DNA from 3 places in the Paenibacillus sophorae genome. Region 1 is predicted to be linked to each of the others. Evidence: riboswitches for the same ligand, from Rfam matches in the RefSeq annotation. Region 1 holds a riboswitch; each other region holds the start of a gene.

Region 1 (4,188 bases):
GGCCTCGAGGATTTGCAGCGCCTCCATAGCCGCTTCAAGAGGGCTGAACGAACCCGCACTGTATGAGGCGGGTGCCGGGAAATCAGGCTGGACGGACCCTGCTTCACCGCTCTCTCCGGCCTGTTCCTTCGCCCCCAGAGACCACGGCTCCGCCGCTACTTGAAGACGCTCGCTGGGTCTTAGTCTCTGCTCTTCCGAGTCCAACGTATATTTCCGCTGGTAGCCTCTCGGCGTAATCATTAAGCCGTCATATACCACCGTCGAGGAGTTACCGATAATAACCGTGGTGAGCATCCCTATTTCATACTCCAGCATGTCTGCGAGCGTGGTAAGCACCACCTGCTGCCGGTCCCGGTAAGCGCTCTTCACCAGGCCTACCGGCGTATCCGGGGAACGGTACCCCAGCAAAATCCGCTGAGTCTCGGCGATCTGCCGGGTACGTCTCCCGCTTCTCGGATTATAAAGAGCGATGACAAAATCCGCCGCAGCCGCCGCTTCCACACGTTTGGCGATGGTGTCCCAGGGGGTTAAATGATCGCTCAGGCTGATCGTACAGGCATCATGCATAATTGGCGCCCCTAGGAGCGCGGCACAGGAGTTGATCGAGGATATTCCGGGAATAACCTCTACTTCCACTCCTTCATCAGCATTCCATTTCTTTTCCATCAACACTTCATAGATTAGCCCGGCCATTCCGTATACCCCAGCGTCGCCGCTGGAAATAACCGCAACCGTCCTACCCATATACGCCTGCCGTACAGCTTCCTGGGCACGGCTTACTTCTTCCGTCATGCCCGTTCTTACGATCTCCTGTGTGGTCAGAAGGCCCCGGATCAAGTCCACATAAGTGTTATAGCCAATAATGACTTCACTTTCCTCGATAGCCCTGCGGGCACGATCCGTAATATGTTCAAAAGCACCCGGGCCAAACCCGATCACCAACAGTTTGCCTCTCTTCTGTTCCATTGTGCTGCCTCCTCTGTATGAAACAACTATCCTATCCCCGTAACGCCAAGCTTTCCTTAGAGGAAGCCGGGTTCGTAGACTCACTGAACCGCAAAACCGAATTCATCTTCTTCGGGGGCCGGACTCGGGATGCCGAGATCTTCAAATGTGGCCATCTTCGCAACCAATTGGAGGGCCGATTCGATTACAGGCAGGGCGAGTGCGGCTCCTGTCCCTTCTCCAAGGCGCATGTCCAGATACAGCACAGGCTTCAGCCCAAGCTCATCCAGAACGATCCGGTGCGCCGGTTCAACGGACAAATGGGAAGCGAATAAGTAATCCTGGCAGCGTGGTTCGATCCGGCAGGCAGCCAGCGCCGCAGCCCCTGTAATCACCCCGTCAATAACCACCGGAACCCTGCGTGCCGCCGCTCCCAATATCACACCCACCAGCCCGGCGATTTCGAGTCCCCCTACCTTGGCAAGCACGTCGACAGCGTCACCCGGATTAGGCCGGTTGACCTGTATCGCCTGTTCGATCACCTTCGTTTTGGCGGCTAACGCTTCGTCGTTGATACCCGATCCCTTTCCGGTGATCTGTTCTACCGGATGGTTAGTGAACACTGCCGTCATGGCGCTGCTCGGAGTCGTGTTGCCGATGCCCATTTCCCCTAAACCGATCACTTCGATCCCTTTATCAGCAAGCTCGTAAGCCGTATCAATCCCAACATGAAGCGCGGCAACCGCTTCTTCCTTGGTCATTGCCGGTCCTTTGGCCATATTGGCCGTTCCCGGGCGAACTTTCCGCTGCACTACACCTTCCGGCAGGTCTGTCAGCAAAGTCCCGATATCGACAACGTGAACCTCCGCCCCCGCTTGATGTGCGAGCACATTAACAGCAGCGCCTTGGCGAATAAAATTCGCCATCATCAGCCCCGTAACTTCCTGCGGATAGGCGCTGACGCCTTCCTGAACGACCCCATGATCGCCGCACATCACGATAATCGCTTTATTGTCCACACTCGGCTCCACGCTGCCCGTTATACCGGCAAGCCTTACAGCGATCTCCTCCAGACGGCCAAGACTTCCCAAGGGTTTGGTTAAGTTGTTAACGCGTCTTCTCATTTGATGCATCGATACAATATTCAGCCGTTCAATCCGATTGACCACCTGCAATAATTTTTCCACGTAAATCACAATCCCCTCTATCATCTATTAGAGACGTATGTAACAACAATTTGAGAAACAAAAAAAGCACTCCCTACACAAAAAGAGCGTAGAAGTGCCGTTAATCGCCGAAATACAAGCGTGCTCCCCCTTCCTATCCTCGTAGGTCAGTCGTGCTGTTGAAAAAGGCAGGTCTCCTGACTTGTGGATCGGACGCAAAAACCGAGATCATAATGACCCGGTTGCTTAAAGCCTTCCCGTTTGACACAGTGGCTTAAGCCTGCTCTCCATTTACAGTGGCGGGACCGCGACGGATTTTCACCGTTCTTCCCTTTTAAGAAACGCCTCAGCGTTTCACCTTTTCACTCATATGCTGTTGTAGACAAGATATGCTTACAATACGCCTATTATAACTTGAGATTTAAAGAGAAGTCTAGCTTCGTGCCATCCCCGGTTGGGATGAGCTCAACCGTTGTGATCGAAACGGAGATGCACTTGCCGCCCGAATCAAAGTGTAGGTATAGACAATGCGCTCTTCCGATACTTTTTTATTGCGAGGGTGCTCGGCCCTATCACCCCTCTTTCACAAGTAATCCCAATAAGCTAAAACTTGCCGGCTCCGCCGTTCCTAGTTCCTCCGTTTTTGCATGATCAATCGCGGATACTACCTTGGTAAAGGTCTCAATCTGCTCATACATCAGGTCTAAATCTATTTTTTCAATATATCCATTGCCTCCTACCACACAAAGGTAATCGGGTCCTGGCACAAGGGATATCGTTGGGATGTTCGCTTCGTAAAGAGGCTGGCCTTCTCCAAAATAAAATTTGCCTTTGGGCTTCGAGGTGATGGTTCGGACTTTTGTGCGTCCTTGAATGGCGTTCAGATAGATCCTGTCCATGGCCGGATTGCCATCCCAAACGCTCGATTGTAATTCCAGCTACTGCTTTCTTATTAGTTCCTTCTCCTTCGATTGCGCCACTCTTTAGGAATTTGTGAAAAGTATTTAGCCATAGCGAGCAGGGCAATTCCCCCATTTTCCTCACAAGTATTCGGACCGTCCGTGTGGGTGTTTAAAATGATCGTCTCGTCATCATTCATGCCAGGCAGCACAGCGTATATCGTATCACTCCCTGCTGTATGATCAACCTCTGCATGCAAAGCTTCCGTTCTCCTGTAGCACGGACAATCCCCAGCTTCTGGCTTGCTGAATTTCAACTCTCCACAGATCTCCGGATTCCACAAGAATCAAACACTGTGCTCCTCTTGACCGCTAACATATTACATGTTATGTTTTTTGTAATTTGTAATATAAAAATAGGGCTTTCCGCCTAATTCAATGGAAATGGGGTGAATCACGATGCCGAAAACTGGATTAACTTCTGAAGAAATCAAAGAAAAGGCTTTGCAAATCACAGAAGAAAAGATTCGTTATTATGGATTCGATAAGTTCCGCTTAACGGATATCGCCAAGGAGCTGAAAGTAAGCCATGCCGCTCTCTACAATCATTTTCCCGACAAAGCGGCTCTGCTTGACGCCATTTCCGAACGTTGGCTAGCCCGGATGGACAACACGCTGGAACTCATAACCCAGCAAGAACGATCCCCGCGCCGGTTGATTATCGAATGGTTCCTGAAATATCACGAACTGAAAAAAGAGAAGGTTCTAAAAGATCCTGAGCTTTACAAATCGTTCAATATGGCAGCGGAGCTGCTGAAGCCTTTTATTGTACAGCATTTGCATAACGTAAATGAGCAGCTTGTGGCGCTGGTTCAAAAAGCGATAGCTGCCGGAGAAATCCGCGGAGAACCGGAAAACGTGGCTGTACTCCTGCTGGAAGCCACCACCTCCTTCCACCATCCGCGGATGGTGCTGGATCATAAAGATGAACAGCGGGAGATGCTGCTGCAAAAGGTAGTCGAAGTATTGCTGGACGGGTTCCAATGAGTATAGTGTGAGGAGAGAGATTTTGTGAAGATCGTCAACAAATTACTGCTGATCACGATAGTGCCGATTATCCTGTTTACTTTAATCAGCTATTTTTATGTGATTCCACAAGTAAGAGAAAGTATTTATCT
Region 2 (4,188 bases), 2.1 Mb from region 1:
GTCGCGAACGAATGACCAGTTCAGAATCGTGACCGGCCCGGTCAGCATGCCCTTTACCGGAAGCTTCGTCAAAGATTGCGCATAAACGCTTTCCTTGACGGTCATCGGTTCGGTGAAAGCGACATCGGCGTAAATGACCGGCGGCTTGACGCAGCGGGAACCGTAGGATTGCACCCAGCCATTCTGCGTGAACAGAAATCCATCCAGCTTCTCCCCGAAGAACTCCACCATATCTGTCCGTTCAAATTCGCCGTGCACCAGAACATCCAGACCGATGTTCTCCTGAAGAGCGATGGCGTCCACAATTTGCCGGTGGATAAAGTCGTCATAGACTTCCTGGCTCAACTCGCCCTTGCGCCATTTCAGCCGCGCCTGCCGGACTTCCGGCGTCTGCGGAAAGCTGCCGATTGTCGTTGTCGGCAGCAACGGCAGACGCCACTTGTCCTGCTGGCGCTTCGCCCGCTCGGCATAGGCCGGACTCCGCCGGTCAGGCAGCTCCGTCAAGCCGCGTTCAAGCTCTGCCACGTCCGCGCGGCTGCGCTCGGGCAGTTTGCGGAAGGCGGCCAGCGCAGCCTGCGTCTCGGCTAACGAAGCCCCGGCGGCGTCACGGCCTTCAAGCAGCGCCCGTTTCAGCAGCGCAAGCTCTGCCAGCTTCTCATCGGCAAAGGCCAGCGCGTTCCGCACCTCCTGCTTCAGCTTCTCCTCGCTGCGCACCGTCACAGGCACATGCAGCAGGCTGCTGGATGGCTGCAAAATCAGCTTGCCCTCCGGGACAAGGGCAGCCAGGCGCTGAGCCAGCGCCAGCTTATCGTCCGGGTCGCAGCGCCAAATCCCGCGCCCGTCGATCACTCCGGCTCCAAGCGTCTTATCCCCCGGCCAGCTCAGGCGCTCAATCGCTTCCAGATTGGCCCCGCTGTCGTGTACAAAATCGAGTCCGATTCCCTGCACCGGCAGTTTAAGCAGGGCTTCAAGCGGCTCGGCGGACTCAAAGTATGTCTGCAGCATAATGGAAAGACCCGGAACAGCGGAATGAAGCTCGCTATAAATATCGCTTAGAAGCTCAATATCCTCTTCCCGCAGTCCGGTCACCACAGCAGGTTCATCTATTTGAACCCAAGCCGCCCCCTCCCGCTCCAGCTCCTGCAACAGCTGCACATAGACCGGCAGAAAGCGCTGGGCCAAACTGCGGATTTCCGATAGGGCAAAGCCCTTGGACAGTTTCAGGAATGTATAGAGTCCAATGACCACGGGCTTGCCGTCAATGCCTGCCTGCTTTTTAGCGAACCGGTATGCGGCAAGCGGTTTGTTCTCTGTTAGAACAGGTGTAAGATCCCCAATCTCCGGCACGATGTAATGGTAATTCGTATTGAACCATTTCGTCATTTCGCATGCCGCCGCCCGGGAATTACCCCGTGCCATCGCAAAATACAAATCCAGTCCGGCAGGTCCATCTTCATACCGGTACCTGGGCGGCACAATACCGAACATGACTGCCGTATCCAGCACATGATCGTAATACGTGAAATCCCCGACAGGAATCAGATCGATGCCCGCCTCCTGCTGCTTGCGCAGATTATCCAGCTGAATGCGGTCCATTTCCGCCCGCAGCTGTTCCTCCTGGGTTCGTCCCGCCCAGTAAGCCTCCAGCGCTTTTTTCCATTCCCGGTTCGCGCCGATTCTTGGATATCCGAGATTGCTTATTTTTACTTGAGTTGTCATTTCCATGCTCCTCCTATTCGACTTATCCTACTGTAATCTTTCACAAAACATCATATTCCGTTGTTTAAGGAAGTAATATCTTATCCACCTCGGAAGGCCCGCTTCCTTTTTCCCATAAACGATCCAACAAAAAGGCGTCCTTCCTTAAAAGCGCAAGAGGAAAGACGCCTACGTTAATATCACGTTTGCGATCCAACACCTCCCTATCTCCCGTAGGTTCAGCAGTGCGTCGAAACAGGCAGGTCTCCTGGCTGCGGCGTCATCGTCATCAGCGGCCTTCCCGTCAGCGCTGGGCTGACAGTGGCATAAAGGGCCGAAAGACTCTTCCGTTACAGTGGCGGGACCGCGTCGGCTTTGCACCGAGCTTCCCTTTTAAGCTCCGGAACTCTCTATTCCGGCAAGCACCTGTTTCCGTTATTTAGTGAATGGTTGATGAGTACAACTTTTATGTTACGGCAAGACCCTGCGGCCCGCAATAGGAGACAGGGGTTCTGGTTATATCGATACCTGATAACCGGTTAAAAGAAAATAATATAGACCAGGGCGGCCAGCACGATGCGGTAGATTGCGAACGGCAGCAGCTTGATCCGGTTGATCAGCTTCAGAAAGAACCGCATCGACAGCAGCGCGAATACGAAGGCGCTGATAAATCCGGCGATAAAGAACGGCAACGCATCCAGCGTAAAATACTGCCAGTTCTTGTAAAGCGAGATCAGGCTTGCGCCGGCCATGATCGGCACGGCCATAATAAAGGTGAAGTCAGCGGCGGCCCGGTGGCTCAGGCCAAGAAGGACGCCTCCCGAAATCGTCGAGCCGGAGCGGGAGAAGCCGGGCCAGAGAGAGAAACACTGGATCAAGCCCACCGCAAGCGCTTGCCTGTATGTAATCTGGTCAACACTCTGCGTCCTGACGCGCTTCGGAGCAAATAAATCCGCGCAGATCATAAATACGGCGCCAATTACAAGACCGATCAGCACAGTTGATGTCGAGAACAAATATTCATCAATATAATCTTCGAATAACATTCCTAGCAGACCGGCTGGAATTAGACCTGCAATAACCTGCCCAAGCTTCAGACGGCCCCCGGTCTCTATCTGCGCCGGCTGGCCGTCCGGGACCGGTTCAAGCGAGCCGCGGCTGAAGCGTTTCAGTCCGAGCAAATCAATAAAGCGATTCCTGAAAATGACGACAACCGCAAGGATTGAACCGAGCTGGATCACGACTTTAAATGTATTAGCCGTGTATTTTCCGAGAAATTCCTGCGATTTCAACCACATATCATCGACAATAATCATATGCCCTGTAGAGGATACTGGGGCGAATTCGGTCAGGCCTTCAACCAGACCAAGTACGATGGCTTTAATAATGGCTAGCAGATCCAAGCTTACGCCTCCTCAATGATTAGATTTCAATATTTTTTCTTTATACTGTTGCTTAAACACCGGACGTAATTTCTGAAACTTGCAGCCCTATTTTTCAAGCAAGAAACTCTAACGCACTCTCTTGTCATCTGACTTCCAGACTTGCGAATGCCCCAGGTAAATATGCAATAATGAAGGAATAGATTACACATGACGGAATAATGTTGGGAGGATGTCCATTGCTTGCACGCCTGCGCGCATTCATATCTGCCTGGAGGGATTACCCCAGGGAGAAAGGGGAGCTGATCGGACAGCGTTACGAGGTGCTCTCGCGGATCGGCATGGGAAGCTACGGGCTGGCTTACCGCTGCCTGGATAAACTGGAGAGACGCCAGGTGGCCGTCAAGCAGGCCAAACCGAGCAAGCGGGATACTGGAAAGCAGATGCTGAAGCGGGAACGGGATATCCTTATGCAGCTGGATCATCCCTATATCCCGGCCTGCAGAGATTATTTTGAGGAGATGGGTTCTGCTTGGCTGGTTACCGATTATATTGAAGGTTATACATTGGAGCAGCTGATTTTCGAGCAGGGATGCATATTTGGGGAAAAAGACACCCTGCGCTTCGTCTTGAGCTTGATGGAACGGGTAAACCATGTGCATGAACGCGGCTTCGTGCACCTTGATTTACGCATTCCCAACATCATACTCCGGGGGGATGATATCTATTTGATCGATTTCGGTCTGGCCCGCCGGATCGGGGACGAAAGCCCGAGTAATGACGGCGAAGCGGAGCGGGATAAAGACGGACTGCCGAAGCGCATGCCCGCGTCCAAACAATCGGATTTGCACGACATCGGACATCTTATGCTCTTTATGCTGTATTCAGGGTTTACCCCCACGCCGGGCGGCGGCGAGCGCAGCTGGTCAGAAGAGCTGGAGCTTACGGCGGGGGTGCGGCACATACTGCTGAGACTGCTTAACGAGGAATCGAATCCATACACGGAAACGCAGGAGTTCATTCAGGATGTCCAGCAGGCATTATCCGATATGGACTTTCGCGGCCGATCTCATTGAATAACAAGAAACGGACGCCTCCCGAAATTAGG
Region 3 (4,188 bases), 960 kb from region 1:
GCCATTCGCCCGCCTGCCGCTTGCCTTCTACCACAGCCGTTCCCGCGAGGGAGGGCCGCTGGAGTACGACGCGCTGCTGGAGCATGTCCGCCGCAAAGCGGATGGCGATAAAGAGGCGGTGTACCGCTTTTTGGCCTGGTCGCAGGATAGTCCGCTATTTTCCATTTCCTCCAAGAAGCTTCATCCGGGCTATCGGCGGGCTATTCTGAAGTATTTTGCGGGCCATGACCGTGAAGCTTTCAAGAACCGCGATTTTCGTAAAAATTATATGGCCGCAGCCAGACCGGCTCTTCAAAGCGTCTACGGCGAAGCCCGGTCGCAGTTGGCCCCGCCGCTGGCGCGGTGGGTGCGCCGCAGCCCGTCTCGGCTGATGATCTTCGGCGCGGCCGTCATCGTTCTGGTAATTGCCGGAGTTCTGGCCGCCAGCTTACTGAAAGGCAGCGGAGACGAGGCCGCTCCGGCAGCCTCGCCGCAGCCTTCGCCTTCGCAGGGGACGGGGAACGTGAGTTATCCTGAAGCTGCCGCTTATCTTGAGTCTGGCGACGGTAAGGGCGGAAGCTCGCTGATGTTCGCCTTCGCCTCTGCTGACGCCTGCCGAGAGTTTAACCCTGCCGAGATTAAAGTGGATTCCGGAACAGGAGAAGCTGTCATATATAAAGTTGGCGGTCTGGACCATAGCTGTGGGGCTCCGGGATCCCCAGCTCCTTCGGGCACCGCGGACGCGGGGGATTCCGGCGCTGCAGGCGTTACGGGAACGGCGGTGGATGGAAACGGTGGAACGGGCGGGAATGGAACGGATGGAAATCCGGCGGACTTAGAGACCCATCCGGAAGGAACGGCATCCGGCGGAGCGTCTTCGCCGGCTTCGGCTGCTCCAACGGATTCTATGGAAGATGCGGCCGGAGCAGCCGGTTCGCCTTCACCGTCAGGAGAGCCGCTTGCCGCTTCTAGCGCGCCGGTATCCCCGGTCCCGGCCGATAATGGCCCCGCACCGTCAGGACCAGCACCTTACCAGGTGAAGGTAACGCTGGTTTCTTCTCCGGAGCTGTCTGCCGGAAGCATGATCGAGGCCGAAGACTACACGCTGGTCCTGATGGATGATCCGCGTCCGGCATCATCTCCGGCGGCTCCCATAAGCGCGAGCCCGGCGGCGGAATAACGATGAGCTTCCCGTTTATTTTTACGCTTGAATGGCTGGCAATGTATGGACAACCCCTCCGATAACCGATATGATAAAGATTGTCGAAAATTTAATATATTCTTAAAAAGGTGCGGGTCTTGAAAGCCCGCTTAAAAGGGAAGCCGGTTGGAGTCCGGCGCGGTCCCGCCACTGTATATGCGGAGCGATCCTCTGAAATCTGCCACTGTTCTCGTAGAACGGGAAGGCGAGAGGGAGCGGTGAGGCATGAGCCAGGAGACCTGCCTTTTCTAGTCAAGGCCCGGGTGTCCTTCGGGGGGTGAGGACACGCGGACATTTGCGCGCGGCTGATGCTAAGGATGATTGAAGGCATCGGTTCCGGCCCGATTTACTGAAAGACCGTCCCTCTTTGGGGCGGTCTTTTTTTGAAATATAAGACTTTATAAGCTTCACGCCTATCGTTTGGTCTTATATTTTTACGAGAAACGTACCTGCGTCTTGAAAAGACGCCGTCAGGCGTTTCTTCTTACTTGGGAGACTCCCACAAATTCAAGAGAAAGAGGTTGAGTAATGAAGAGCAGGATTTCTTCCAAAATGTTTGCGCTGGGAATGTCCTTATTGATGATTTTCTCATTGCTGGGCGTGCCGTTTGCTCCGGCTGGACGGGCTCTTGCCGAGACGGCGGCTGCCGGTTACCAGGAAGAGGGCGTAACGGATGCCTTGAACGCTGCGGACGCGGCTTCATCATCACAGTCGGTCAGCGTAACGGATGCCGTTTATTCTGCGGCGGAGTATATTCTGAAGCAGGGCGTCGCCTCGGAATGGCAGGCGATCGGCTTGGCCCAGGCCGGGTATAAAGTGCCGGATTCTTACGGGGCCGAGCTTCAGAATAGAGTAAAGAACGCAGGGGGGAATTTCTCCTCGGTAACGGATTACGCCCGAATCGCTCTGGCAGTTAAAGCAATCGGCCAGGACCCGGCGAATTTCGCCGGCAGCAACCTGATTGCGGCCATTTATAACAACGAAGGAATGTCCGGGCAAAGCCTGAACAATCCCATCTACGGCCTAATCGCACTGGATTCCGGCAGCTATATGGTGCCTTCCGATGCAAAATGGACCAGAGATAAACTGGTTCAAGAGATTCTTTCCGCACAAAATGTTGATGGAGGATTCCCTCTTAATGCAGGAGGACCAAGCGGGCCTGATACCACGGCAATGGCTTTGGCCGCCCTGTCTCCATACAAGAGTGAGTCCGCTGCTGCCACTGCGGGGGAAAGAGCCGTACAGTGGCTGTCCGCTCAGCAGAATACGACCCACGGAGGCTATGGAGACAGCAGTGAAAGCGTATCGCAGGCCATTATCGGGCTGACATCATATGGTGTTGATCCGGCCGGTTCCGGCTTCACCAAGAACGGCGGCAATCTGATCAGCCGCTTGATGAGCTTTAGGGCGGCGGACGGAAGCTTCGCCCATATGCTGGGTGAAGGAAGCAACGCTCTGGCAACGGAGCAGGCGCTGCAGGCGTTGGTCGCCTACAACCTATTCAGCAGCGGCGGCGACAGCAACCTGTATGATTTTATCGATCATCCGCCGGCTGTGCATCCGCTTGTCCATGTGAGTGTAGCCATCGAAGGGCCGACGGCGTCCTTGGGCGAGGGCAGTGTGTACGGCGGCAGCGCTTTGGATGCGTTGAACAAGCTGGCGGAAGCCAAGGGAATTGCGGTTGTCAGCAAAACAAGCCAATACGGCACCTATATTAGCGAGATAGCCGGTATCCGAGAGAAGAAGTATGGAGGCTATGACGGCTGGAACTACATCGTTCAGCGCGGTACTCAGTGGGTCAGCGGTTACAGCGCCATTAACGACTTTGCGCTTCAGGACGGGGATCGGCTCTATATTTACTACGGAGATTACAGCGTCACTCAACTGGTGGATTCCGTAACATTTTTGCCGCTTCAGCCTAAGGAAGGCAAGCCTCTTGAAGTAACGGTTAATAAAAAGACATGGGACTGGGACGGAAATCCCGTAGTCGCGGCGGCTTCCGGGGTTACCGTTTCCATCGGCGGCAAAACGGCTGTTACGAACGATCAGGGCACAGCGTCTTTTGGAACCGATCTGACGCCTGGAACCCAGACACTCCAAATTACCGGCTACCAGGACAACGCCGCGCCGACTGTCGTGCGCTACACCGGGTCTGTTACGGTTTTGCCGAAGGAAGTGCCAGTGTCTTTATCGGTAGAAGGGCCGCAGGGAACGCTCGCAGAAGGCCCGGTAGGCGCGTCCAATGCGCTTGAGGCGCTGCAAAGGCTGGCTGATGCCAATCATATTGCGCTGGATATTACGCAATCGTCATTCGGCAGCTTTATCAGCGGCATAGGCGGAATCAGCGGCGACATGAACAACTGGTGGTCGTTTGTCGTTCAGCGCGGCGGCCAGTGGATCTATCCGAGCGTCGGCATCAGCGACTTTGAGCTCAGGGCTACGGATAAGGTGCTGGTCTATTACGGAGGATACTCGACCCAGGTTGTCCAATATTTGGAACTTTCGCCTTCGCAGCCTCAGCCGGGGCAGGCTTTTACGGTAAGAGTCACTCAAGTTCAATGGGTGTGGAATAACGCAACCTTCAGTTCTGATCCTGTTACTTCACCGGCTGTCGGCGCGAAGGTAAGTGTTGGCGGACAGACGGCGGCAACGAATGACCAGGGCATCGCTTCCTTCAGCGGCCTATCGGCCGGTAGCTATACAATCGAAGTGACTGGTTATCAGGCAGGCGGTGCGCCAAGCTTGGTGCGGTATACGCAGCAGCTGGCCATTTCCGCGCCGCAGGCGGTTTCCGAGGCAACTATTTCCGTTGTTGGCGATACTGTAAAAGGAACGATTCTTCCAAGAACTTCCGTTACTCTGGGTACGGGGGATACTCCTTATAGTCTGCTTCTCCGGATGCTTGGCAGCGGCAAAGTAGGGGCACGGACAAGTTCGGGGGGCGTATACGTCTATTCGATTGACGGTCTGGCCGAATTTGACCGGGGCGCCGAGAGTGGATGGAAGTA

The links. A riboswitch is a leader RNA that binds a small molecule or an ion and turns the genes downstream of it on or off. The one in region 1 is predicted to bind cobalamin.
Region 2: another riboswitch for cobalamin. It lies ahead of metE (5-methyltetrahydropteroyltriglutamate--homocysteine S-methyltransferase); the one in region 1 lies ahead of cobT (nicotinate-nucleotide--dimethylbenzimidazole phosphoribosyltransferase).
Region 3: another riboswitch for cobalamin. It lies ahead of KP014_RS08055 (S-layer homology domain-containing protein); the one in region 1 lies ahead of cobT (nicotinate-nucleotide--dimethylbenzimidazole phosphoribosyltransferase).

The regions. Positions count from the first base shown of each region.
Region 1 covers NZ_CP076607.1:2,682,905-2,687,092, reverse strand. Annotated here, with positions in the region: gene cobJ (precorrin-3B C(17)-methyltransferase) at 1-966, opposite strand, end outside; gene cobT (nicotinate-nucleotide--dimethylbenzimidazole phosphoribosyltransferase) at 1,047-2,132, opposite strand; cobalamin riboswitch at 2,282-2,488, opposite strand; gene KP014_RS12635 (hypothetical protein) at 2,684-3,010, opposite strand; gene KP014_RS12630 (hypothetical protein) at 3,064-3,270, opposite strand; gene KP014_RS12625 (TetR/AcrR family transcriptional regulator) at 3,470-4,057, shown strand; gene KP014_RS12620 (methyl-accepting chemotaxis protein) at 4,082-4,188, shown strand, end outside.
Region 2 covers NZ_CP076607.1:4,804,493-4,808,680, forward strand. Annotated here, with positions in the region: gene metE (5-methyltetrahydropteroyltriglutamate--homocysteine S-methyltransferase) at 1-1,719, opposite strand, end outside; cobalamin riboswitch at 1,940-2,143, opposite strand; gene KP014_RS23315 (undecaprenyl-diphosphate phosphatase) at 2,238-3,101, opposite strand; gene KP014_RS23320 (serine/threonine protein kinase) at 3,320-4,156, shown strand.
Region 3 covers NZ_CP076607.1:1,719,766-1,723,953, forward strand. Annotated here, with positions in the region: gene KP014_RS08050 (GAP1-N2 domain-containing protein) at 1-1,159, shown strand, start outside; cobalamin riboswitch at 1,251-1,441, shown strand; gene KP014_RS08055 (S-layer homology domain-containing protein) at 1,709-4,188, shown strand, end outside.